DNA from 4 places in the Hahella sp. CR1 genome. Region 4 is predicted to be linked to each of the others. Evidence: predicted binding sites of a transcription regulator. Region 4 holds the regulator's gene; each other region holds the start of a gene.
The links. The regulator sigma-54, encoded in region 4, starts transcription at its own class of promoters, with help from an activator protein. The targets are predictions, from matches to a motif close to TGGCACNNNNNTTGCTNT.
Positions count from the first base shown of each region.

Region 1 (5,601 bases), on a different contig from region 4:
AAGTGTATGACTTCAACCTGTCTAAAGGTCTTGAAATAAAAAAACTTACAAGAAAACCAGCAAACATTGAGGAGGCCACAATAAAAAGCTCAATAATATATAAATTTTTATTATGAGAATTAATTAACGCATTAACTTCATCCTCATTAATCTTTGCCACTAACCCCCAATCAAGTCTTGAAATGTATCGAGTAGAAGCTAGAATTTTTTCTCCAAGGTAGCCTATTGAATTTCTCATAAGAATCTCATTCCCCATCATTGCTTGAGTAATGGGTGATTGTGTTATGTTCGTAGAAACGCTTCTCTTGAAGGCTGCATCCTTATCATATTTCAAAGGAGTGACAAACAAAGCTCCGCCATCATCCGCGCGAATAGTGAAAAGCCACTCTCCGGATTTCCCCAAACCGTTTTGGTCTTTTAAATCGTAAATAAGAGATTCTAGGTAGTAGTCAACCTGAATGATTCCTACACCAACACCATCTACACGAATTTCCATTATCACGGCTAAGCAAGGGACGGCACTTTCTTGATGCACAAGAAAGTATGGATAAGCCTTTCCTTCTACGTTGTTAAATTTATTTCCATGCTCGTTAAGTATCGACGAAACATAATTTCCATCGCTATCGTAAACAGCGATATTATATATATCTCCTATCGTAACGCGCGCACCAGTAATAAGCTTTCTTATTAAAGGCGCAGACCTTTCATCTCCACTTAGATTCCAGTTCAGCAAACTACTTCTTAAGAGCGCTCCGCTAGCAATTAGAGAAACTTCGTTTGAAAGCCCTTCAACAAGGGACACAATTTTTCCTTTCTTTACTAACGAAAGAGAGAGAATTCGCTCTTCTATTTGATTTCTGTAGTTTTGAGAGAGGGTAAAATTAAGATATACCAAGCTTGCTAGAAGAGGGAGCGCCGCTAGAACAATAAAGTTGATAGTCAGTACGTGTTTTAGCCTCATTTGCTTTTCCCTGCAATGATTAACCAACGCACCCACACATAGAAAGTAGTTCGTACAAATCTACTAAGCAACAGGAAAGAAATCTTTTTTGAAGTAGGTAGGCTATAAAAGTATAGGGCGAATGATTCATTCCATTCTTGCCATGAGAGAGAAACAGCCCCCTCAGACACCATCGCACCCATACCTTTCCCCCCCTATCATCAGGGAGTTAAGAGCAAGGAGCACAGCTATGAACGCTATACTCCTATCTGAACCCTAAAAGCTATAGATCTGTGTACTAATCATACACCCGAATATTAAGACTCACACTATAATTTCATACGTCATCAACTTTTATTATCGGGGGCTTCAGCTCCTCCTAGCGGCGGGAAAGCCCTAAACTAATCAGCCCCAACATTAACAGGGCCATGACCCCTGGCTCCGGAACGCTCAGTCCACCTTCTATAACATCATTGGCGCAGGTAGCAGACCAACGAAACCCCAGAGCGGTCGGCACGCTTAGGTTTGTAATTCCTATATCCGCCAGAGCAAGCGTATAAGAGATAACCCCAAGCGTTCCAACAGTATGGCTTACGCCGCTTAGGTCTGCGCTCGATGTTTCAGCTGCAACCTTTGTCGACTTGGATGTGTTAACGCTCACTTCTTGGTTATGCCGTAGATTGGTTCCAGGTCCAGATAAAACTAACTGATCTAAGTAATCGACCGCTGATAACTTGTATAGGTCGCTTGTACTTGTATCCAGCGCATACTCCCAGTGCTCACCGTTACTTACATCATCGGTTCCATAGCGGTTAGAGGCTGTACCATTAGGATGCCAGCCATTGGTGCTTATGAACAAATCACCGTACTTATAGCCAAGGGAATCAGCGCCTTCAAAAAAGTTTGTAAAGATAGAGACGTATAGATTACTGCTATCGAAAGTCACTTCCATATGGGTGATTTGGTATACGTCTGGATTGCCCAATACATCACCGTTATAAGAAAGACCCGCGCCATTATAGCCATCCATGATAGTCACAGCCTGCACGCTAACTGCGGCAGTGCAGAGAGAAAACACTGCAAGGGCTTGTTTTATTATGGCGTTCATACCAACTCCTTTTATAAATGTGGTAAAAGAAGATCGAGGTACAGCGAGCAATCCGAAGGCATTACACATGCCAAGTAAAAATTAATGAATGGATTCAATGTGTCACGTTTTTTGGCTCATTGAAAAACCAGATTACTTGTAAAAGCTATTGACACTGCTTTTTAATGATTTCAACCAAAATACGTGACAGATTTTTCAAAAGATATGGCAACCAGCTGAATGATTTATTAAAAATTCACAACATTTATTTTTGAGTTTAAACACCCTGTCCTTAAAAAACTTTACACTTTTATTTCTTCAGGAATTTTCCAGCATCAAGCATGAATTATAAGGAGCGGTCGGCGCTTCTCTAGTTGTACTGGTATTTACGCTTGAAAGACACGGCCTCAGGTTGGACTGCCTCAAACGATGAGTCGACAAGAAAATTCTCTAAAGTTGGGCCATACTACCTCATTGTGGGACTTCAGGCATGACACTACCATGCAAAAAACCATTATTAATGGTAATCATTAGCGGCAGGAGTGAAAAAATCGCCACTTGCCGTTGTTAGAACAATGCCCGTTATTAGAAAGAATTTAAGGAATATAAAATAAAAAAGGAGATAGCTATGGCTTGGTATAAAAATTTAATGACATCAAGCAAGCTGTTTATAGGATATGGGTCAATAGCAGCATTGTTTTTTATTGCATTGATATTTTCGTATTTCGAAATAATAAAAATACAAAATTCACAAGAAGATATATTTAATAAAGAATTCGCGGAAGTGGTTAAAATTCGAGATATGCGAATCGACATCAACTCATTAAGAGGAGATATTCTTCAGCTATTGTTAGCTGAAGACACAAACAGAATAGACGAAGTAAAGAAAAATCTTTTTGAAGTCAGAGAGAAAAATAAGACATTCTTATCGAGTCTTAGCAGTCGCGTGAAAGATAACTCAAAAATGCACAATATAGTTCAACGGATTCACGAACTATTGGATGAAGTTCATCAGATTAGGATAGAACAAGAGTTCCCTTACTTAGAAAGTGGCGCATTTGACGAAGCAAATAATCTAGGAAAGGGAATAATTGCAGTAAAAATAGATCAAATACGTCAACTTTCCAATGAACTAACTGCACTCGAAACAGAAAACGCTCAGAAAAGCTTGCTCGACGCAAGGCAACTAGTTAATGACTATCAACGGTCTATGGCTATCGCTGTTGTGTTAATAATCGTGATTATTCTGTTTCAAATCAGGCTCACCTCAAACTTGGTTGCTCTTCCCCTTGCACAGTTAACAGCTTGGGCCAATGAAATTGCATGTGGTAATCTTTCAGGAAAACCTAAGTTTGATGATCGTCAGGATGAGGTTGGACTGCTTAGCCAAGCTTTTCAACGCATGTCATTATATCTTCAAAACCTCGCAAAAAAATCTGAAAAAATTGCAAATGGAGATCTCGCAATAGATGTCTCTCCGGTCTCAAGTACGGACCAGCTTGGCAATGCCTTTATTAACATGGTTCATTATCTTAAAAGGCTTGCGCATAAATCCTCCCTTATCGCCGAAGGAGATTTGACGATTGAGGTTGTTCCCGTATCAGAGCTGGACGAGCTAGGACTAGCCTTCTCATCAATGGTAAGAAACCTGCGTCGGTTAGCTAGCGAATTACAAAGCGGAGTATCAATACTCAGCGAGGCTAATCAAGAAATTCTGTCATCAGCCACACAGGTATCCACCAGTGCGCAGGAAACAGCGACATCAATAAGCGAGATTACTGCGACTATTGAGGAAATAAAACAAACAGCTGTAGTCACCAGCCAAAAGGCAACAAAGGTCAACGATACTGCACCTAGAACATTACTAACATCCAAAGAAGGCCAAGAAGCCATTGCTTCAATGCTGAAAGAGATGCAATCGATAAGAGAACAAATGCATGCCGTTGCGGAAAGCATCTTACGTCTGAGCGAACAAAGCCAAGCGATTGCAGAAATCGTTACGACAGTGGATGATTTGGCGGAGCAAACTAACTTACTTGGCGTTAATGCATCCATCGAGGCAGCCAAATCAGGAGAGCAAGGAAGAGGTTTCTCCGTCGTTGCGCAAGAAGTGAAGATGCTTGCGGATCAATCTAAGCGAGCAACCACACAAGCCAGAACGATTCTTAATGACATACAGAAAGCATTGAGCAAAGCCGTTATTGTCGCAGAACAAAGCAGTAAAGCTGTGGAAGGTGGCTATTCGCAAGTTCTGTTATCTGATAACTCAATCAAAGCCCTGGCGAAAAGCATTGAAGAATCATCTGGCGCAGCCCTACAAATTGCCGCTTCCAGCCAACAACAACTCGCAGGCGTAGATCAAGTTGCCCAAGCGATGGAAAGTATCCGGTCAGCAAGCAACGAAAATGTGAAAGGAACGAAGCAAACAGAACAAGCGGTTCGCAACTTGACCCTTCTTGGTAAGAAGCTTCAAGAACAATTATTGCAATTTAAAGTATGAATATTCACGCATTTCCGCAACGCCGTATATGCATAGTCAAGCCGAGCTAACGTAAGACGCCATTTGTTGCTGATGACATTTGTTCAAAGCGCTTTTCCTCGTATGCTGCTTGGTCTTGATCCAAACCACCAAGTAACGGCCGTCGTGGTCAGAAATAACATCTGTGCGATGGCCTCTTTGTACAGGATCATTAACTCGACCGGGCTCAGCGCGCCAACGCCACCGAGATGACTACTGATATTAAGGGTGACAAACGTCGCTAGAACAAGCAGATAGACAGTAATCAGAGGCCGCATCAGGCCCCGGATAGCGTCCACAAACCACATCCCATAAGTTTGGCTTTGCTCTTTTAGCCCATCCTTGAAGGCAGCAGTCTCCGCGATATCTCGGTTTATCCTTCCTTCCGTGTCCGCTCTTAGAATTTGTTTGTCCGCCAGCGCCAGTTCATGGTTGTATTGAAGCTCTGCTTCCTGTTTTCGAAGCGTGGCCATTTTCAGCTCATAGGTGAGCCTGAACTGTTGATCCTTGCGTTCTTCTCGTTTGGTTAACCAGCTGCCAAACATACCCACCAACGCGCCTAACCCTGAGGAGGAGAACAGCGCCAGCAATCCTTCCAGCATTAGTGTTCCCCTTGAATTGTCAGCCGCAGTGGCTCTTTATTCAGTAATTCGGTGAAAGCATGAAGGGCTGAGCGAGAGTTGAGGACGGCGGGTTTACCAGAGAGCCAGCCACGGCGATCGCCAATCAGAAGGCATCCTTGCGTGTGGGTGACAATATTGCCATTGTGAATCAGGATGCCGGTTCTATCTGGCACATCCTGCAGCCAGTACACGTTCTTGTACTTGCCGCTGCTGGAACGCTCCATAAACGTTGCATCGTAAACGCCGGCAGGAATACAGCTCACCTTCGGCCGGTTATCCAACCAGGGCCGCTCGAGGATCTGAAACGTCGCCCCTTTCACTGTCAGCGTACTGAGAATACACCCCGAGTGAATTTCATCTCGGATCATCATTGCCTCAATCATCGTTTGCTCCTTGCGCGATCAAGACTGAAACAGTTTCAACTTAATCGCCG
Region 1 covers NZ_JAPELK010000011.1:224,903-230,503, forward strand. Annotated here, with positions in the region: gene ONV78_RS24160 (sensor domain-containing diguanylate cyclase) at 1-961, opposite strand, end outside; gene ONV78_RS24165 (PEP-CTERM sorting domain-containing protein) at 1,320-2,048, opposite strand; gene ONV78_RS24170 (methyl-accepting chemotaxis protein) at 2,656-4,527, shown strand; gene ONV78_RS24175 (hypothetical protein) at 4,611-5,147, opposite strand; gene ONV78_RS24180 (DUF5675 family protein) at 5,147-5,551, opposite strand; gene ONV78_RS24185 (DUF6127 family protein) at 5,570-5,601, opposite strand, start outside.
Region 1: a site for sigma-54 is predicted at 2,104-2,121, ahead of ONV78_RS24165 (PEP-CTERM sorting domain-containing protein). Genes of this name have one in related genera too.

Region 2 (5,601 bases), 380 kb from region 4:
GATCTGCAGGAGCCGTTAAGAAAAATTCGCGCGTTTGGCGACCGTCTGCAACAAAAATACGCGGATAAGCTGGAAGACAGCGGCGCCGACTATATTCGGCGCATGCAATCCGCCGCAGAACGCATGTCGCGCCTGATTAACGACCTGCTCTCCTTTTCCCGGGTTTCCACCAAGGCGCAGCCATTCACGCAAGTGGATTTGAACGAGATTCTCGACGAAGTGCTGGAAGACCTGGAGATTCCCATCAATGAAAGCGGCGCCGAAATCAACGCGTCACCACTGCCGACCCTGGACGCGGACCCCACGCAAATGCGCCAGCTCATACAAAATCTGATTGGCAACTCATTGAAGTTTATTCCTCCTGAACAGAAGCCGCTAATCACCATCAGCGTGAAGAGCTATCAACATTCGCTACTGGAGGGAGGCGAGGAAACGGAGTGGTGCGAGCTTCGTTTCAGCGATAACGGAATCGGCTTTGAAGAAAAATTCAAAGACCGGATATTCACTCCTTTCCAGCGCCTGCACCAGCGCGGAGAATACGAGGGAACCGGCATAGGACTAGCAGTATGCCGTCGCATCGTTGAACGCCATAGCGGCGCCATTAACGCCGAGAGCGCCCCCGGTCAAGGCGCCACATTCATTGTAAACCTGCCGCTGCAGCATACGCCTATTTCTGAAATGGAGCCTGAACAATATGCCTGACACTAAAAGACCACTGGTCATTTTAATGGCGGATGACGACGAAGATGATCGACAGCTCGCCCTGGAAGCCATGCGCGAAAGCCGCGTGCTGAACGAGCTGCGATTTGTGAAAGATGGTTTTGAATTAATGCAGTATCTGCGTCGAGAAGGCGAGTTTGAAGATCCCGCCAACTCGCCGACTCCCGGCATTATCCTTCTGGACCTGAACATGCCTCGCAAAGACGGCCGCGAAGCGCTGGCGGAGATTAAGGCGGACCCGGCGCTGCGACGCACGCCAGTCGTCATTCTCACTACCTCAAAAGCAGAGCAGGATATGCTGCGCGGCTATGATCTGGGCGCCGCGTCGTACATCACCAAGCCTGTGACCTTTGAAGGACTGGTCGCCCTCATGCGCGCGCTGGGACATTACTGGGTCGAATTCGTGGAATTGCCCAATCACGGCCATTGATCATCACGGAGGGCGCTAATGACGGAGAACCAGACGAACTTCCCCACACCGATCAAATTGTTGCTGGTGGAGGACGACGAAGACGACTATATCATCGCCAAGGATCTCCTGGAGCAGATAGCGCCCTCGCAATTCGAGCTGGATTGGGCCAGCAACGCGGAAATAGCCCGCGCCGCCCTGGCCAGAGACGAACACCATGTCTGTCTTATGGACTATCGCTTAGGCCCGGATGACGGCCTGATGCTATTACGGGAGGCTCCCAAGCTGGGCTTTCACGGCCCGATAATCATGCTTACGGGCCAGGATGACAGCCGCCTTGACGCCGACGCGCTTCGTGGAGGAGCCGTCGATTATCTGGTGAAATCCGATCTCAATTCCGCCCATTTGGCCAGATCCATCCGTTATGCGCTGGCTCGCCGCGAGATGGAAACGGAGAGGCTGGAAAGACTGAAGGCGGAAGCGGAAAACCGCTCCAAAAGTGAATTCCTGGCGCACCTCAGTCATGAGTTGCGCACGCCATTGACCGCCATCCTGGGTTATACCGAGCTGCTCATCGCGCAGGACAATGCGCCTGACAACCTGTCTTACCTGCAGATCGTCCAACGTAATGGGCAGCATCTGTTAAGCCTGCTCAACGACATTCTGGATATCTCCAAGATCGAGGCGGGCAAGCTCGAAATGGAGTTTGTGCGCGTCAATCTACAGGCATTTCTGGCCGACCTATACTCTCTCATGGCGGTATCCGCACAGGATAAAAACCTGCACCTGAGTTTTATCGCCGACTCGCCACTACCGGAAAATATTGAAACCGACCCTATTCGTCTGCGACAGATATTGTTGAACCTGATCGGCAACGCCATCAAGTTCACCGAACAAGGGGAAGTCACCGTACGCGTACAGATGGTCAAGGAAGAGGAGCAGGAGAAAGTCCAGTTCAAAGTGCTGGACACCGGCCCCGGCATCAGCCTCGCGGACCAAAAGCGCCTGTTTCAGCCGTTCACTCAGGTTTACGCCAACAGCATGCGCCGCGGCGAAGGCGCGGGGCTGGGACTGGCCATCAGTCGTCAATTAGCGCACCGGCTGGGCGGCGACATTCGCCTGAGCAGCAGACCTGGAGAAGGCAGCGATTTCACCGCTATCGTCAAACCCGGCCCGCTGGAAGGCGTGAAACGCATTCAACCAGACCTGGAAACAGGCGGCGCGGCGGAACCTCATGCGACGCGAACCCATCAAGTGCAGGGCCACCTTTTGGTCGCTGATGATCTGCCGGATATTCGCCGCCTGATCGGCCACCTGGTGGAAAGCGCCGGAGCGCGAGTCAGTTACGCGCAAAATGGCGCAGAGGCGGTACGCATCGTATCTGAGGCTGCGCAATCGGATAGCCCGATTGATCTGGTGATCATGGATATGCATATGCCCGTGCTGGACGGACACTCCGCTACCCGCGAACTGCGTCGCCGCGGCCACGAAACGCCAGTCCTGGCGCTGACCGCCGCCACCATGCGCGGTGAACGGGAACGCTGCCTGGCCAGCGGCTGTACGGATCATTTGAGCAAGCCGGTCAACGTCAGTCAGCTGTTCACACTGATTGAGCGTCATCTACCGAACACACAGACCAAGTCACCCTCCTTATTACTGGTGGAAGATAATGCAGACGCCAGCGCCGCCACCGCCGCCCTGCTGGAGCATTTGGGCTGGCGCGTACACTGCGCCGCAAACGGCGCCGAAGCGCTACAAATGGCGGAGCGGATAAAGCCTTCTGCGGTCGTGCTGGACTTAAATCTTCCTGATACTGACGGCTACAGTCTAGCCCGGAGAATACGCGACCAAGGCCTTACAGAAGCCCGCCTTATTGCATTAAGCGGCTATGCGGAGGATAAACGTCGCTCCTCAGAAGCGGGATTTCAGCATCACCTGATGAAGCCCGTATCCCTGGGCGAACTGACAGCCGTGCTTCCCGCCAAAAATTCGCTTTGACGCCTATTGGCGCTCCCTACATCCCGGCCGACTTGTAAAAGCCACAACAAAGCGGCCTTCCTTTTTTCGTATTTACACGACCTTCTTTCCTGCGCCTCACTCCAAGCTCCCCATGCAGACAAAAATCCAATATTTTCAACACCTTACAAATTCCTCCAAGTCTGGCACGACTGTTGCTCTACTACTAATGAGCCGCGGACAACCCGCAAGATGTAGATCCAAGGAATACTGAGGAGATCAATGATGACTAAATCAGAAACAAACAGCTTGAGAGACCTGGTAAAAGTGCTTAACGATGGCATCGATTTCTATACCGAAGCCAAAGACAAAGTGAAGAGCAATGCAGTGCGTCTGGTGTTCGAACGCATGTCAGCCATTCGCGAAGGCGCAGTAGGCCGGTTGCAGCCCTATATTGTCTTCGAAAAAGGTGAAAAAGAGACCGGACACACTCTCGGCGGCATTCTGCGCGAGCATTACGCAAAAATCCTGGCCGCCATCAAGGACGATTCGGAACATGTGTATATCGAGCAACTGGAGGAAGTCGAGGACAAAACCCTGGAAAAAATCCGCGACGCCATCGAAGAAGTGAAGGCTCCCGGCGTTCAAGCCACTCTCCAGGATATCTATCCTACTTTGAAGCGCTGTCACGACGAAATGAGCCGCCTGCAGCGCGCTACTGCGTAATCACTCGCATTAGCTCCCCATACGCCGCCGGGAGGTCTATAGCGCCCGTGCGGCGAAGTCGGGCAATAACTATTTTTCTGGCTATACTTCAAAGTATGACTGTATCCATGCTGGTAATAAGATATGGCCCAACCATCCCCTCTCCCCTATTTCCATGCAACCACTCTCAGGCCAGACATACTGTCGGACTTGCGTGAAAGTTTCGAAAAAAATCTGGTAGAGCTGGAAGCCGCGCCCAACGACGCCACACTGATCGCCCGTCTCTGTGCAAACTACGAAGCCATCGCACAGGAAATAAAGTTCGCCGAGATCGAACTGGGATCATTGATGCAGGGCATTTACACCATCATGGCCGGAATTGCTGACAAGCAATTGAACTTCCGCCCGGAAATCAGCGACCTGCTGTTGCTGGCGATGGAGCGCATCCAGGTTTGCGCCGTCGCTATCGATAACGGCAGCTTCGAAAATATTCAAATGGTGGAGAACGCCAGAATCAGCGATCTGCTTTGTCAGCTTCCCAAGACCGTCGCGAACGGTCGCAACGAGGCCATGCAGGAGCTTCTGGCGCTGCTCGCCCCGGAAGTCAGTGCGCAAACGGCGGGACGCAACGCGAATGACGTTTATTCCGAGCTGCTGGCGCTGTGGCGCAAGTACGATGTCCATACCAACGCCGACCTGCTGTTCTTCCTCAGTCTCGCGACGCCGGCTGAAGCACGGTCACGTTTTTGGCTGGGTAAAAACAGACGTGTGCTTTTACTCGCCCTGGCGATGAATCGGCACGCGCGCGAACCAGTAGATCCAGCTCAGCTTAGCGCCGCCGCCCTGGTGCATGATATCGGCATGTCCTTCCTTCCCCTCGATATCCTGCATAAAAGCAGCAGTCTCTCCGAGTCAGAAGACCACAGCATTCATAAGCACACCAGCGTAGGCAGCGCCTTGCTGATCAACATGCCTGAGTGGCAGGAGTCACGCCGCATCATTGATCAACACCATGAGCATGTCAGCGGCAAGGGCTACCCTATTGGACTGCGGGACCGGGAGATTTGCGATGGAGCCAAGATCATCGCCATCGCGGACGCCTTCGAAGCGATTTCTCACCCACGCATCTACTCCAGTCGCTATAAACGTCCCTTTATCAGGGCGGTGCTGGAAATTAACAGCCGCTCCGGCAGCCAGTTCTCACAAAAATGGGTCGATGTGTTTAACGCCGTCATCCGACCACTGAAATACGAGTTATACTAGCCCGCCTTGAACAAGCCGCACTCCTATGGAGGAGTGCGGCGCACGCTGATCGTCCAATCAGGATTTCGCTATTGACCACGAGAGCCCAACAGAAAGAGCGCACCCGCCAAGCGCTAATGAACGCCGCCCTGCAACAACTCGGCCCAGACCGCAACTTCGCCAGCCTCAGCCTGAGAGAAGTCGCGCGCGAAGCAGGCATCGCTCCCACCTCTTTTTATCGCCATTTCAATGACCTGGAAGAACTCGGTCTGGCTCTGGTGGACGAAGCAGGCATCACCTTGCGCCGACTAATGCGGCAAGCGCGTAAAAGGGTCGCCAAGAAAGGAGGCCTGGTGGAAACCTCCATCGATACTTTTTTCGAGTATCTGAACTCCAACGCCAACCTGTTTCGCTTACTGCTGAGGGAAAAAAGCGGCGTCTCGTTGCGCTTTCGCACAGCCATCAAAGCGGAAACCGATCATTTCATTACGGAGCTGGCGGCGGACCTGGGTCGATTTGGAGAAAATGGCGGCGCGCCGTTACGAGACCCGAAAGCAGTCGCGGATGCG
Region 2 covers NZ_JAPELK010000004.1:412,762-418,362, reverse strand. Annotated here, with positions in the region: gene ONV78_RS12490 (sensor histidine kinase) at 1-702, shown strand, start outside; gene ONV78_RS12485 (response regulator) at 695-1,150, shown strand; gene ONV78_RS12480 (response regulator) at 1,169-3,127, shown strand; gene ONV78_RS12475 (PA2169 family four-helix-bundle protein) at 3,368-3,811, shown strand; gene ONV78_RS12470 (HD domain-containing phosphohydrolase) at 3,935-5,053, shown strand; gene fabR (HTH-type transcriptional repressor FabR) at 5,125-5,601, shown strand, end outside.
Region 2: a site for sigma-54 is predicted at 3,290-3,307, ahead of ONV78_RS12475 (PA2169 family four-helix-bundle protein). Genes of this name have one in related genera too.

Region 3 (5,601 bases), on a different contig from region 4:
TCGCGCTCACCGGTGAAGATGGATTGCCATACCTGAGGAGACAGGTATTTGGCCAGCTTATGGGACAGGGCGATGGATTGCTCGCGCTGAAACTGAATCTGTGACTTTGCCTGCACCAGGGCGCGGGCCTGTTGGTGCGTGTAGTAAGCAGTGACGCCGACATACAGCGAACAGGTGACGCCGCCGATGATGCTGACCACCATGGGGGTGGGCGGCGCAAAGCTCAGACCAAAATAGATGGACGCTACGGTAAAGCCGGCGAGAAAGGCGATATTGCCATACAGCCAGCTTTTCATACCGCCGACGATTATGAAGCTGAAGTTCAGCATCAGCAGAAAAAACAGGGTGGGGGTGACGCTGAATTTAATCAGCACCAGAATCACGCCGCATAGGAAACCGTCCACCACCATCATGCCCTGGCGGACCTTGGTGTTCTTCTGTTTATCGAAGAAACGCAGGGCGAAATACAGAATATGCGGCCATAGCATGGCGCCGGGAATGATCCAGATAAGGTACTCGTCGAAATGCCCCTCCAGAATGCCGGCGACGATGATGGCGGCGCATACCAGATAGCCGAGCACCCGGGCGTTATAGTCCGGCATGGGCGGGATGGTCACCTGAGTCGGGGAGTGCGGCGTATTGGCGAGATGTGGAGGTATCGGCATCATTTGTGTCATAACCGCGAATACCGGTATTGTCCCGTCAGCATATTTTTCAACCTAACCAAAAGTCCCTGCGAGCTCATGGGAGTGGCAATGCGGCTCGCCGGTTTGCTGTTATCAAAAAAACGTCCTGTCCTAGCACGGATATACCCTAAAAAGGACAGGAATAGAAGGTTTTCCGGGTGGAAAGCGGGAGGCGCCTGTTCAACAGGCGTAGCGCGACGCATTGGTTGAATGCGGGATTGCCATGTATAAAGCCGTTGGACCGGCGTAAACCATCCGCCATAACTGCCGCCCTCTTCTGGTAGTATAGTCCACCAGCGCTTCGATCGCGTCTAAGGTTAGCAGTAATGGGGTTGTCGGACAATCTGTGAGGCGGTTTTGTCCATCGTTAGACAATCTTTAACCTTTTGAGTTGGCGTGAAAGGCAGGCAATGTGGCGCGATAGGACAAGCATTTTTCGACGGCCAATTGCATATATTTAAGAATCATTCCTATTTATAATCTGAACCGAATCAGCCGTTGGCCACTTATTGGCCTGACCGGCGGCCACACGGATAAACAACAGGAGCCACGTATAACGCCATGGCGGTATTAGATATTCTTGTAAATCGAACCTCCACCCCTTTGTTGCAGGCGCCGGCGCCGAGCCATGAAGAATTGCGCAAACTGTATCCGGTGATCATGCGTGCTCCGGATCATGGCCGCTTACGGCCGTGTCGTCTGATTATTGTAGAAGGCGAGGGGCTCGACGCTTTGGGGCGCATATACGGCGAAACTGCGGAGCAGGATGGTCAGGACGATGCGGCCAGGCAAAAGCTGGCCAAAGCGCCCAGTCGCGCGCCGATGGTGATCGTCGTGGTCGCCACCGTTCAGGAGCATCCCAAAGCGCCGGAGTCGGAGCAACTGATTTCCGCTGGCTGCAGCGCCTATGCGTTAATGCTGGGGCTGGAGGAACTGGGCTATGGCGCCATGTGGCGCACCGGATGGGTGGCCTACGATGAGCGCGTCAAGCAGCGCCTTGGTTTGGCTTCCAACGAACATGTGGTGGGTTATCTGTATGTAGGGACGCCGGCCAGCAAAGAAAAGAAAGTCCCCGAACCGCCTGCTTTTGATGAACGCGTCAGCTTCTTCACTGGCGAAGCGAGCTGATATCTCCTGCGACGTCGCATGTTTCTGTCGGCGTCGTTTTCCCAAATCTATTCTGCATATCCATTGCCAAGTTTGACCTTTTCGGTGGCGATGGTATTCCACTTGCCGCATGGCGTGTACGCGCTTTCCTTCAGGGCGGTATCCCTTTGCCGCCTTTAGTCTGCCTGAAAATACTATCTAACTGAAAAATAAAACAAAAAAATAACTGGCGCGGGACTTGCTGACATTGACGCAAATGACGATTGTCGCAGTCAGGCAACTGCAGAGGTGTTAGATGGCCATATCATTCGACAAAGCGCTGGGTATCCATGAGCAGGCGCTGAACGTCCGCGCGAGACGGGCGGAAGTGCTGGCGAACAACATAGCCAATGCGGACACGCCTGGGTTCCGCGCCCGGGATATTGATTTTAAAGCCGTGCTCAGGCAGGCCAAAAGTATAGAGGACTCATTGGAGGTGGTTACCACTGACGATGCTCACATGGCGATAAAAACACCGGCGGAAGGGGCGTTGTTATACCGGCAACCACTGCAGCCTTCCATTGACGGCAACACGGTGGATACGCAGACAGAAATCGTGCAGTACTCCAAGAATGCGCTGGATTTTCAGGCCAGCTTTGAATTCCTCAACAGCCGCCTGAAAGGCATCGTCAGCGCGATTAAAGGAGAATAACGATGGGGATCAATAGCATTTTCGACATTGCCGGCTCTGGTATGACTGCGCAATCCGTGCGACTGAACACCACTGCCAGCAACCTGGCCAACGCGGACACCGCCAGCTCCAGCATCGATCAGACTTATCGCGCGCGCAAGCCGATTTTTGCTGCGGTGCATCAGGACGCGCTCAACGCGGCGATTCCTCCCTCGATCAACGATGACGCCTCCCGCGGCGTTGAAGTGCGGGCCATCGTGGAAAGCGATGCGTCTCTGGAGCGTCGCTACCAGCCGGACCATCCCATGGCGGATGCGGACGGTTATGTGTTTTATCCCAACGTGAATGTGGTGGAGGAAATGGCGGATATGATGTCCGCTTCCCGCAGCTTCCAGACCAACGTGGAAGTGCTGAATTCAGCGAAAACCATGATGCAGCGTCTGCTGACTATTGGTCAGTGATGAACTTTTCGTGAGGGCAGCGTGATGAGCGATATCAATACGACAAATCAGACTAGCGACGCGCTGAGTCAGTATGCGCTTCAGCAGAATTCCGCCAACAGGAAAAACGAGCTGGGTAAAAACGAATTCATGGATCTGATGATCGCCCAGTTGAATAACCAGAGTCCGCTAGATCCCCAGGACAACACGGCGTTTGTCGCACAGTTGGCGCAATTCAGCTCGGTGGAAGGCATTCAATCATTGAATTCGACTGTGGACACCATGGCTTCTCAGTTTCGCAGCGCACAAGCCCTGCAGGCTTCGGCGATGGTGGGACGGGATGTGCTGGCTCCAATGGAAAGCGCCATTAAAAGCGCGGATGGATCTATTAATGGGGTGGTGGAACTGCCTGCGGGAACCTCGCAACTGGCCATTAGCGTCTATAACGAGGCAGGCGAACTCATCACGACTATTGATAAAGGTTACCAGCCCGGCGGCGACGTCAATTTCAGCTGGGACGGCAAAAACAGCAACGGCGAAACTTTGCCGGCGGGGCGGTATGAAGTGGTCGCAAGGGCCCGCTACAGTGGGGAGCAGATGCAAGTCAGCTCTTATCTGGCGGCCAATGTGGATAGTGTATCAATCGCGCGTGACGGCAGCGTCACATTAAATCTGAACGGGCTTGGCTCGGTCGGATTAAGCGATATCAAACAGATCAGTTAGCATGTGCGAGGTGTGGTATGCCGTTTAATATCGCGTTAACAGGAATCAGAGCAGCGTCGGTCGACCTGGAGGTGACCGGCAACAACATCGCCAACGCCAGTACGACCGGCTTTAAGCGGTCCCGTGCGGAGTTTGGCGATCTCTACGCCAACAGCTTTTTGAGCCTGGGCTCCAACCCGGTTGGGGATGGCGTGCGGGTGCAGAAGGTGCGGCAAGAATTTGCGCAGGGCAATCTTTCCTTTACTGAGAATGGACTGGACCTCGCCATCAACGGCGAAGGATTCTTTATTCTCGATACCAACAGTGGCGATCGTCGCTACAGTCGCGCTGGCGCTTTTGGTATCAACAAGGAAGGTTATGTAGTGAACAGCTCTGGCATGCGCTTGCAAGGTTTCGTCGCCAATGACAGCGGCGTGGTCAGCGGTGTTCTCGGTGATCTTTTGATAGATGACACCAGCCTGGCGCCAGACAGAACCACAAGAGTGAACGCCAATCTGAACCTCGACGCGTCCGAGCCAGTGCTGCTTGAACGCGGAGACTCATTGTCTTCAGATGGTTTGTTGATCGGACGGGCGGTTGACGCTACCGCCGCCGGTACGAATGGCGCTAATGGATACGCCGCACAAACTATAACAGTGACTCAGGCTGACGGTTCGACTTCAACAGTGACTATTCCAGCCAATAGTTCCGCTGCTGAAATAGCGGGCCTGTTTAACAATCTGGACAATATAGACGCCGCCGCCAGCACCCGCGCGACAATTACGGCGGCGGGTTTCAACAATGCGTCCGGCACTATGCAGGTGACTATTGATGGCGTGCCGTTCGATGGCTATACCAATCTGACTGATTTAGGCAATGCAATTAACTCTTCATCTCAGCTAAATGGCGTGCGCGCAGTGTTGGACGGCACGGACCTGGTGATTATCAATAATCGTGGTGATGATCTTAGCTTTGGTTTCAGTGGCGCCGCCGGAGATCAATTTGTGGTGCAGGGCAATGATGCGGCGGCCACATCACAAACTCTGAGCACGGCATTGACGGATGCCGTCGTAGGCGGCAGCGTCAACCTGACCATGCAGGATGGCATTACCTTGGCAAGCGGGACAACGGATTTATTCGCTACTTTCACAGGCACGCCTTTCGTCAACAACGTGTTCGATCCGGCGGATGAAAACACGTATAACCATGCCACCTCCACAACGATTTACGACAGTCTGGGTAACTCTCACGTTCTGACGACGTTCTTCGTCAAAGAGCCGCTGTCAGCGACCACGCCAGACAATCTGTGGACCATGTATGCGTTAATAGACGGCCAGGATGTCGGCGATCCCTTGGTGACTGGCGGTACGCCATCCCGCGCTTCCTACAGCCTGGTGTTCGATCAGGATGGCTCACTTAACGAAGTGTTGTCCGACGACGTGTTGATATCCAACTGGACGCCGCTGGCGTCTGACGGTACGCCAAACGGGGCGGAAGGGCCGCTGAATGTGGTGGATGGCGGAACCTTGCCGATTCCTGATCCCCCCACCAGCTCCAATTTCTTAATAGATCTTGGCACGACGACTCAGTATGGCAGCGCATTTGCGGTCAATGACCTGCAGCAGGATGGCTTCACCACTGGACGTTTGATTGGTCTGGACGTGGATGATGGCGGGGTGATTTTCGCCCGTTACACCAACGGCGAGTCCAAAGTGCTGGGACAGGTCGCACTGGCGAACTTCAATGATATTCAAGGGCTCGCGCCGGTTGGGGAAACCACTTGGGTGGAGACATTCAACTCCGGCAACCCTGTGATCGGGGCGCCTGGTACTGCATCTCTGGGGGCTATTCGCTCCAGCTCTTTGGAAGATTCCAATGTGGATTTGTCCGAGCAGTTGGTGGGATTGATCATCGCCCAGCGAAACTATCAGGCCAATGCGAAAACCATTGAGACCGCTAACGCCATCACTCAGACCATCATCAATCTACGTTAATG
Region 3 covers NZ_JAPELK010000021.1:38,033-43,633, reverse strand. Annotated here, with positions in the region: gene ONV78_RS29900 (adenylate/guanylate cyclase domain-containing protein) at 1-677, opposite strand, end outside; gene ONV78_RS29895 (nitroreductase family protein) at 1,248-1,814, shown strand; gene flgB (flagellar basal body rod protein FlgB) at 2,089-2,484, shown strand; gene flgC (flagellar basal body rod protein FlgC) at 2,487-2,924, shown strand; gene ONV78_RS29880 (flagellar hook assembly protein FlgD) at 2,949-3,626, shown strand; gene ONV78_RS29875 (flagellar hook protein FlgE) at 3,644-5,599, shown strand.
Region 3: a site for sigma-54 is predicted at 2,021-2,038, ahead of flgB (flagellar basal body rod protein FlgB). Genes of this name have one in related genera too.

Region 4 (5,601 bases):
TTCCGTCAACTTCCTGGCCTTCTTTGGCTACTCTGATCTTACTGGCGAATCGGCCGCTGGTGGACACGAATTTGGCCGCCGCTCGGGCGTGCAGGCCAAGCTTATTAATAATAGTGACTTGTTCCTGGATCATGGGGCGCGATGAGTATAAAAGATTGAAGTTTCCTGAATGTTGGATTCAGGCCGGTTTAATTGTTAAGCGACAGTGGCTTCTTATTGTTAAAACCTTATTGCGCCAGCTCTTTGTGGCGCACTTGGACATTATCATATTTTTTCTTGAAATGCTCTCCCAGGCACTCGCAGATATAGACGGAGCGGTGTTGCCCGCCAGTGCAGCCGATGCTGATCGTCATATAGGTGCGGTTGCTGTTCTGGAAGTGCGGAATCCAGGTCTCAAGAAAACTGATAATGTGCTGCAGCATCTGTTCCGGTTCCGGATGCTGCTTTAGGAATTCGATGATTTCCTGATCAGTGCCTTTGTAGCCGCGCAGCGCGGTGTCCCAGTAAGGATTGGGAAGACAGCGCACGTCAAATACCATGTCGGAATCCGATGGTACGCCATGCTTGAAGCCGAAAGACTGGAAGAGTAGGGCCAATTCCTGGGTTTTATGCCCGATAACCCTGATCTTAACCTGATCCCGTAACTGGTAAATGGAGAGATCGCTGGTGTCTATATAGAGGTTCGCCAGGGTGGCGATCGGCTCCAGCAGCTGTTTCTCTTTGGCGATGGCTTCTTTCAGTGATGTGCTTTTACTGCTGAGCGGGTGCTTGCGACGCGTTGCATGAAAACGTTTGATTAAGGTGGCGTCATTGGCGTCAAGATAGATGATTTCCACATCGATATTATGCGCCTGCAGAGTGGCGTAAATTGACGGGAAATCCGACAGGTCTCTATAAAGATTGCGGGCGTCTATGCTGACGGCGAGTTGCTGATTCTGGGTTTTCCCCTGGTCCAGCACCTCTTGGGTGAGAGGCGAGAGGAGACCGATAGGCAGGTTATCGATGCAGTAATAGCCCATGTCCTCCAGAACATGGAGCGCCGTACTTTTTCCGGAGCCTGAACGACCACTTACGATAATCAGCTTCATGTCTTCCTCTTTCCATCGAAGCTGGATTATTTCTCCAGCACCCTCCTGAACAGGGTTTCGTCGTTGTCACAGTCGCGTAGGTGTTCGCAGAAGCGACGGTCATTGAATTTCTGGGCCAGCTGGCTCAGAAGGTCCAAGTGTTCGCTGGTGGCCTCTTGAGGCACGATCAGAACGAACAGCAGGTCCACAGGTTCGTTGTCTATGGCGTCAAAAGGGATTTTGTCCTTGAGTGTAAGCAAGGCCCCTATGATGCGGTCGCAGTTTTCCAGGCGGCAATGAGGTATTGCGATACCCTGGCCGATACCAGTGCTGCCGAGTCTTTCACGGCATATCAGGTTGGTAAAAATGGCGTTCTCGTCCAAAAACGGAAAATGTTGCGCAATCAGATTGGCGATATATTCGAGAACGCGCTTCTTACTCGAGCCCGACACCCCACAGCGTGTGAGGGCGGGCGAGATAATTGACTCAATAGTTAGTGTGGTTTGGGCCATGTTCTGTTATCTGGCGGATGCGCCGTGCATCCGATCAACGTGCTTCTCTTTGTGTTTGAGGATCTGGCGGTCTAATTTGTCCACCAGTGCGTCAATTGACGCGTACATATCTTCGTGTTCAGCATTGGCATGCAGGTCAGCGCCGCTTATGTGCATGGTTGCTTCCGCAATCTGACGCTGTTTTTGAATGGAGAGCGTAACTTGGACATTACTGATACTGTCGAAGTGTCGTTCGAGCTTGTCGAACTTGTTGTTAACGTAGTCTTTTAGTGCTTCAGTTAACTCGACTTGATGTCCGGTGATGTTCATTTGCATACTTTGCTCCTAATGCCAATATACGGTGCATTATGAATTTTGCACTTCCATGAAAAATACTAGCACATCCAATTTGTGACTATTTGATTTAAGTCTTATGCCTGTATTCCTCCTTTTAAATTAATCGCTTACGTTCATTGGAAGGCGGAATGGAAAGCGCCTCCCGGTACTTTGCGATCGTGCGACGGGCGACGTTGATGCCCTGGTCGCCAAGCAGCGCAGCAATTTTGCTGTCGCTCAATGGTTTCTTCGGTGATTCCGCCGCGACTAACTTCTTGATAATAGCTCTAATAGCGGTCGAAGAACACTCGCCACCCGTGTCTGTGCTGACATGGCTGGAGAAAAAGTACTTCAGCTCAAATACGCCGCGAGGAGTGTGCATGTATTTCTGGGTGGTCACCCGGGAAATCGTCGACTCATGCATCTCCACCGCCTCCGCAATATCGTGCAGCACCAGTGGCTTCATCGCCTCTTCGCCGTACTCAAGGAATCCTTGCTGATGTTCGACGATTTGTGAAGCGACTTTCAACAGAGTTTCATTACGGCTTTGCAAGCTTTTGATAAACCAGCGCGCTTCCTGTAACTGGTCGCGTAAATAAGTGTTGTCTGAGCTGTTGTCCGCGCGTCTCACCAAACCTGCATAGCCAGGGTTGATACGAATCTTGGGAGCGATTTCAGGGTTCAGCTCAACCAGCCAGCGGCCGTTGGCTTTTTTGACGATAACGTCAGGAACCACGTATTCGGTATTGCTTTCCTGAATGCCTTCGCCCGGTCTTGGGTTCAGGCTTTGAATCAGTTTGAGAACTTCCCGCAGATCGTCTTCTTTCAGGCGGCTGCGGCGCATCAACTGGGCGTAGTCGCGGTTGCCAAGCAGATTGATATAGTGGCTGACCACCAGCTTGGCCTGACCCAACCAGGGGGTGTCTTTAGGCAGTTGATTCAACTGACTCAGCAGGCAGTCCTGCAAGTTGCAAGTGGCGACTCCAGGAGGATCGAATTGCTGCACTCGCTTTAAGACGGCGCGTACTTCGTCCAGCTCAATTTCTTCTTCCCCCTCAGTTTGCAGTCCGCCATGAATTTCGTCTGGAGTGAGGGAGAGATAGCCATCAGTATTGACTGCATCAATTATCGCAACAGCGATCATGCGGTCAATGTCGGACATGGGGGTAAGGTTCAGTTGCCAGAGAAGGTGGTCTTGCAGGGTTTCGCCTTTGCTATTGCGGGATTCGAAGTCGTATTCGTCATCTTCGCCGCCGCTGTAGCTGCTTGATCCGCTCTGGAAGACATCATCCCAGGCGGTATCGACGGGGAGGTCGTTCGGAATGGAATCGGACCAGTTGTCCTCTTCGGCGAATCCTCCTTCATCCATGCCCGACTCTTGCGTTCGCTCCTTGCTGGAGTTATTGGCGAGCATGTCGCTGATCGTATCGTTCTGAACGTGGTTGGGAGATTCGTCTTCTTCAGACACTTCCAGCATGGGGTTGGACTCAAGCGCTTGTTGAATCTCCTGCTGTAAATCCAGTGTTGAAAGCTGCAAAAGTTTTATTGCTTGTTGCAGTTGCGGGGTCATGGTCAGCTGTTGACCCAGCTTTAACTGCAATGAAGTTTTCATAACCATCTGATGCTTACCACCGATTCAGGCACAGATCTTGTGAGTTTTTCATAGTTATTAGGTGCTTTAATCCTAAGCTCTTGAGCCTTGAGGTCCATCTGAGATGGAAGCCGCCGGTTAAACTAAAGTTTGAACTGGTCACCCAGATAGACCTCTCTAACCTTTGGGTTGGCAAGGATATCACTTGGGGCGCCGCTTGCGATAATAAATCCTTCACTGACAATATAGGCGCGTTCACAAATATCCAAGGTCTCGCGCACATTATGGTCTGTAATTAAAACGCCGATGCCGCGCTTTTTGAGATGCTCGATAATCTGCTTGATATCATTGACGGAAATAGGATCCACCCCGGCGAAAGGCTCATCCAATAAGACAAACTTTGGCTCCGTAGCCAGCGCGCGAGCGATTTCCACGCGTCGACGCTCGCCCCCCGAGAGACTCATGCCAAGGCTTTTACGAATATGGGTGATGTGAAATTCCTGCAGCAGCTCTTCCATCTTAAGCTTACGCTCCTTGCGGCTCAGATCCGCTCTGGTCTCAAGGATGGCGTAGATGTTGTCCTCTACGGACAGCTTTCTGAAGACCGAAGCTTCCTGCGGCAGATAGCCAATGCCCTTGCGCGCTCTCCCGTGCATAGGCAGGCCGGTGATTTCCGTTTCGTCAATAAATACGCTGCCTTTGTCGCTGGGGATGAGTCCTACCACCATGTAGAAGCAGGTAGTCTTCCCAGCGCCGTTAGGGCCGAGGAGGCCCACGATTTCGCCGCTGCGAATTTCAACGGACACATCTTTTACTACGGGCCGTTTCTTGTAGGCCTTGGCCAGATTTCTGGCGGTGAGAGTGCTCATTGTTTATTAGATTTGGGCGGATGATAGATAATTTCAACCTGCTCGGTTTGATTGCCCGATGAGGCTCCCTTTGCCGTGACTAAACGCTTGTCTGTGAAATAAATAATTTCTTCGCCTTCCACTGAGCTGTTGTCCTGAAGAATGCGTGCATGGTTACGCATAACGACTTTACTCTGGCTACGGTCATAGTCCATGTTTTCTGCGTAAGCGTGAGTTTCAGTTTGTTTTTCTTGGTCAAACTGCACTAAGTGAGCGGGTTTGCCGGTCGCCTGGAAGCGGCTGATGCCATTGTCGTCGGTGTATAAAATGACTTTGTCCGCCTCGATGCTGGATTTGCCCTGGATAATAACGACATTGCCGATATAGGTGTCGATGCCTTTCTGGCCATCTCTCTCCCAGCGTCCCGCTTTGATGCGCACCGGTTCGTCACTGCCGTTAAGAAGGTCCAATGCATGGCTAAGCGGGGCGAAAATAAGGCCCAATAACAGCGCCGCGGTGAATAGTTTACTTGGGTTGTGCATAAACGCCGGTTACCTGAGAAAGTAATACAATAAGCTTTTTATCAATGTCCGCCTCCATTCCGACAGCGGTTAACTGATTGATATTTGAAGTTATCTTAACGGGTTGATCGGTGCTGATAAAGCGTGACTTGTTGTTGTAGTCGAGCGCTTGCGTTTGCATAAGAATCGGCGCTCCGTCGTTGGAGGCTCCATTTACTTCCACGTCTCCACGCAGTTTCAGGGTGTCCTGCTTGATCAGCAGTTCGCCTTCCAGAGACTCCACATGCCAGCTTTTCTCCCCTTGCTGGAAGATCTCCAGATTGGGGCGCGTCAGTACGCCGGTGTCTGTATCGGGATAGTGCTTCGCCAGTTGGCTTTGCAGGCGGCTGGTGAGTGCGCCCTCTTTGTTGTAGGTGGTGTAAACCGCGTTGATGACAAATGCGTCAGGTTCGTCTTTCAGGAGCGGTTCTTCCTCAAAGAAGGGGACGCTTGCTTCGTCCTGATAAGCGACCAGATAAATAACCAGAAACGCCGCCAAAGCCGCGTAGAGCCATTTGCTGTATTGTCTGAACAGTTCTGTCATGAAGTTACAGGTAGGCTTCCAAGGAGGTGTGGAGCAGGCCTTTCGCCGCCAGAATCATATCGCACACCTCTCTGACCGCGCCTTTGCCGCCCTGGGCTGAGGTGCAGTAGGTGGCGTGCTGGCGAACAAACCAGTGACTGTTAGGCACAGTAACGCCAAATCCG
Region 4 covers NZ_JAPELK010000004.1:34,946-40,546, forward strand. Annotated here, with positions in the region: gene ONV78_RS10725 (HPr family phosphocarrier protein) at 1-133, opposite strand, end outside; gene rapZ (RNase adapter RapZ) at 228-1,088, opposite strand; gene ptsN (PTS IIA-like nitrogen regulatory protein PtsN) at 1,115-1,579, opposite strand; gene raiA (ribosome-associated translation inhibitor RaiA) at 1,586-1,894, opposite strand; gene ONV78_RS10745 (RNA polymerase factor sigma-54) at 2,010-3,506, opposite strand; gene lptB (LPS export ABC transporter ATP-binding protein) at 3,629-4,354, opposite strand; gene lptA (lipopolysaccharide transport periplasmic protein LptA) at 4,351-4,875, opposite strand; gene lptC (LPS export ABC transporter periplasmic protein LptC) at 4,859-5,437, opposite strand; gene ONV78_RS10765 (HAD-IIIA family hydrolase) at 5,442-5,601, opposite strand, start outside.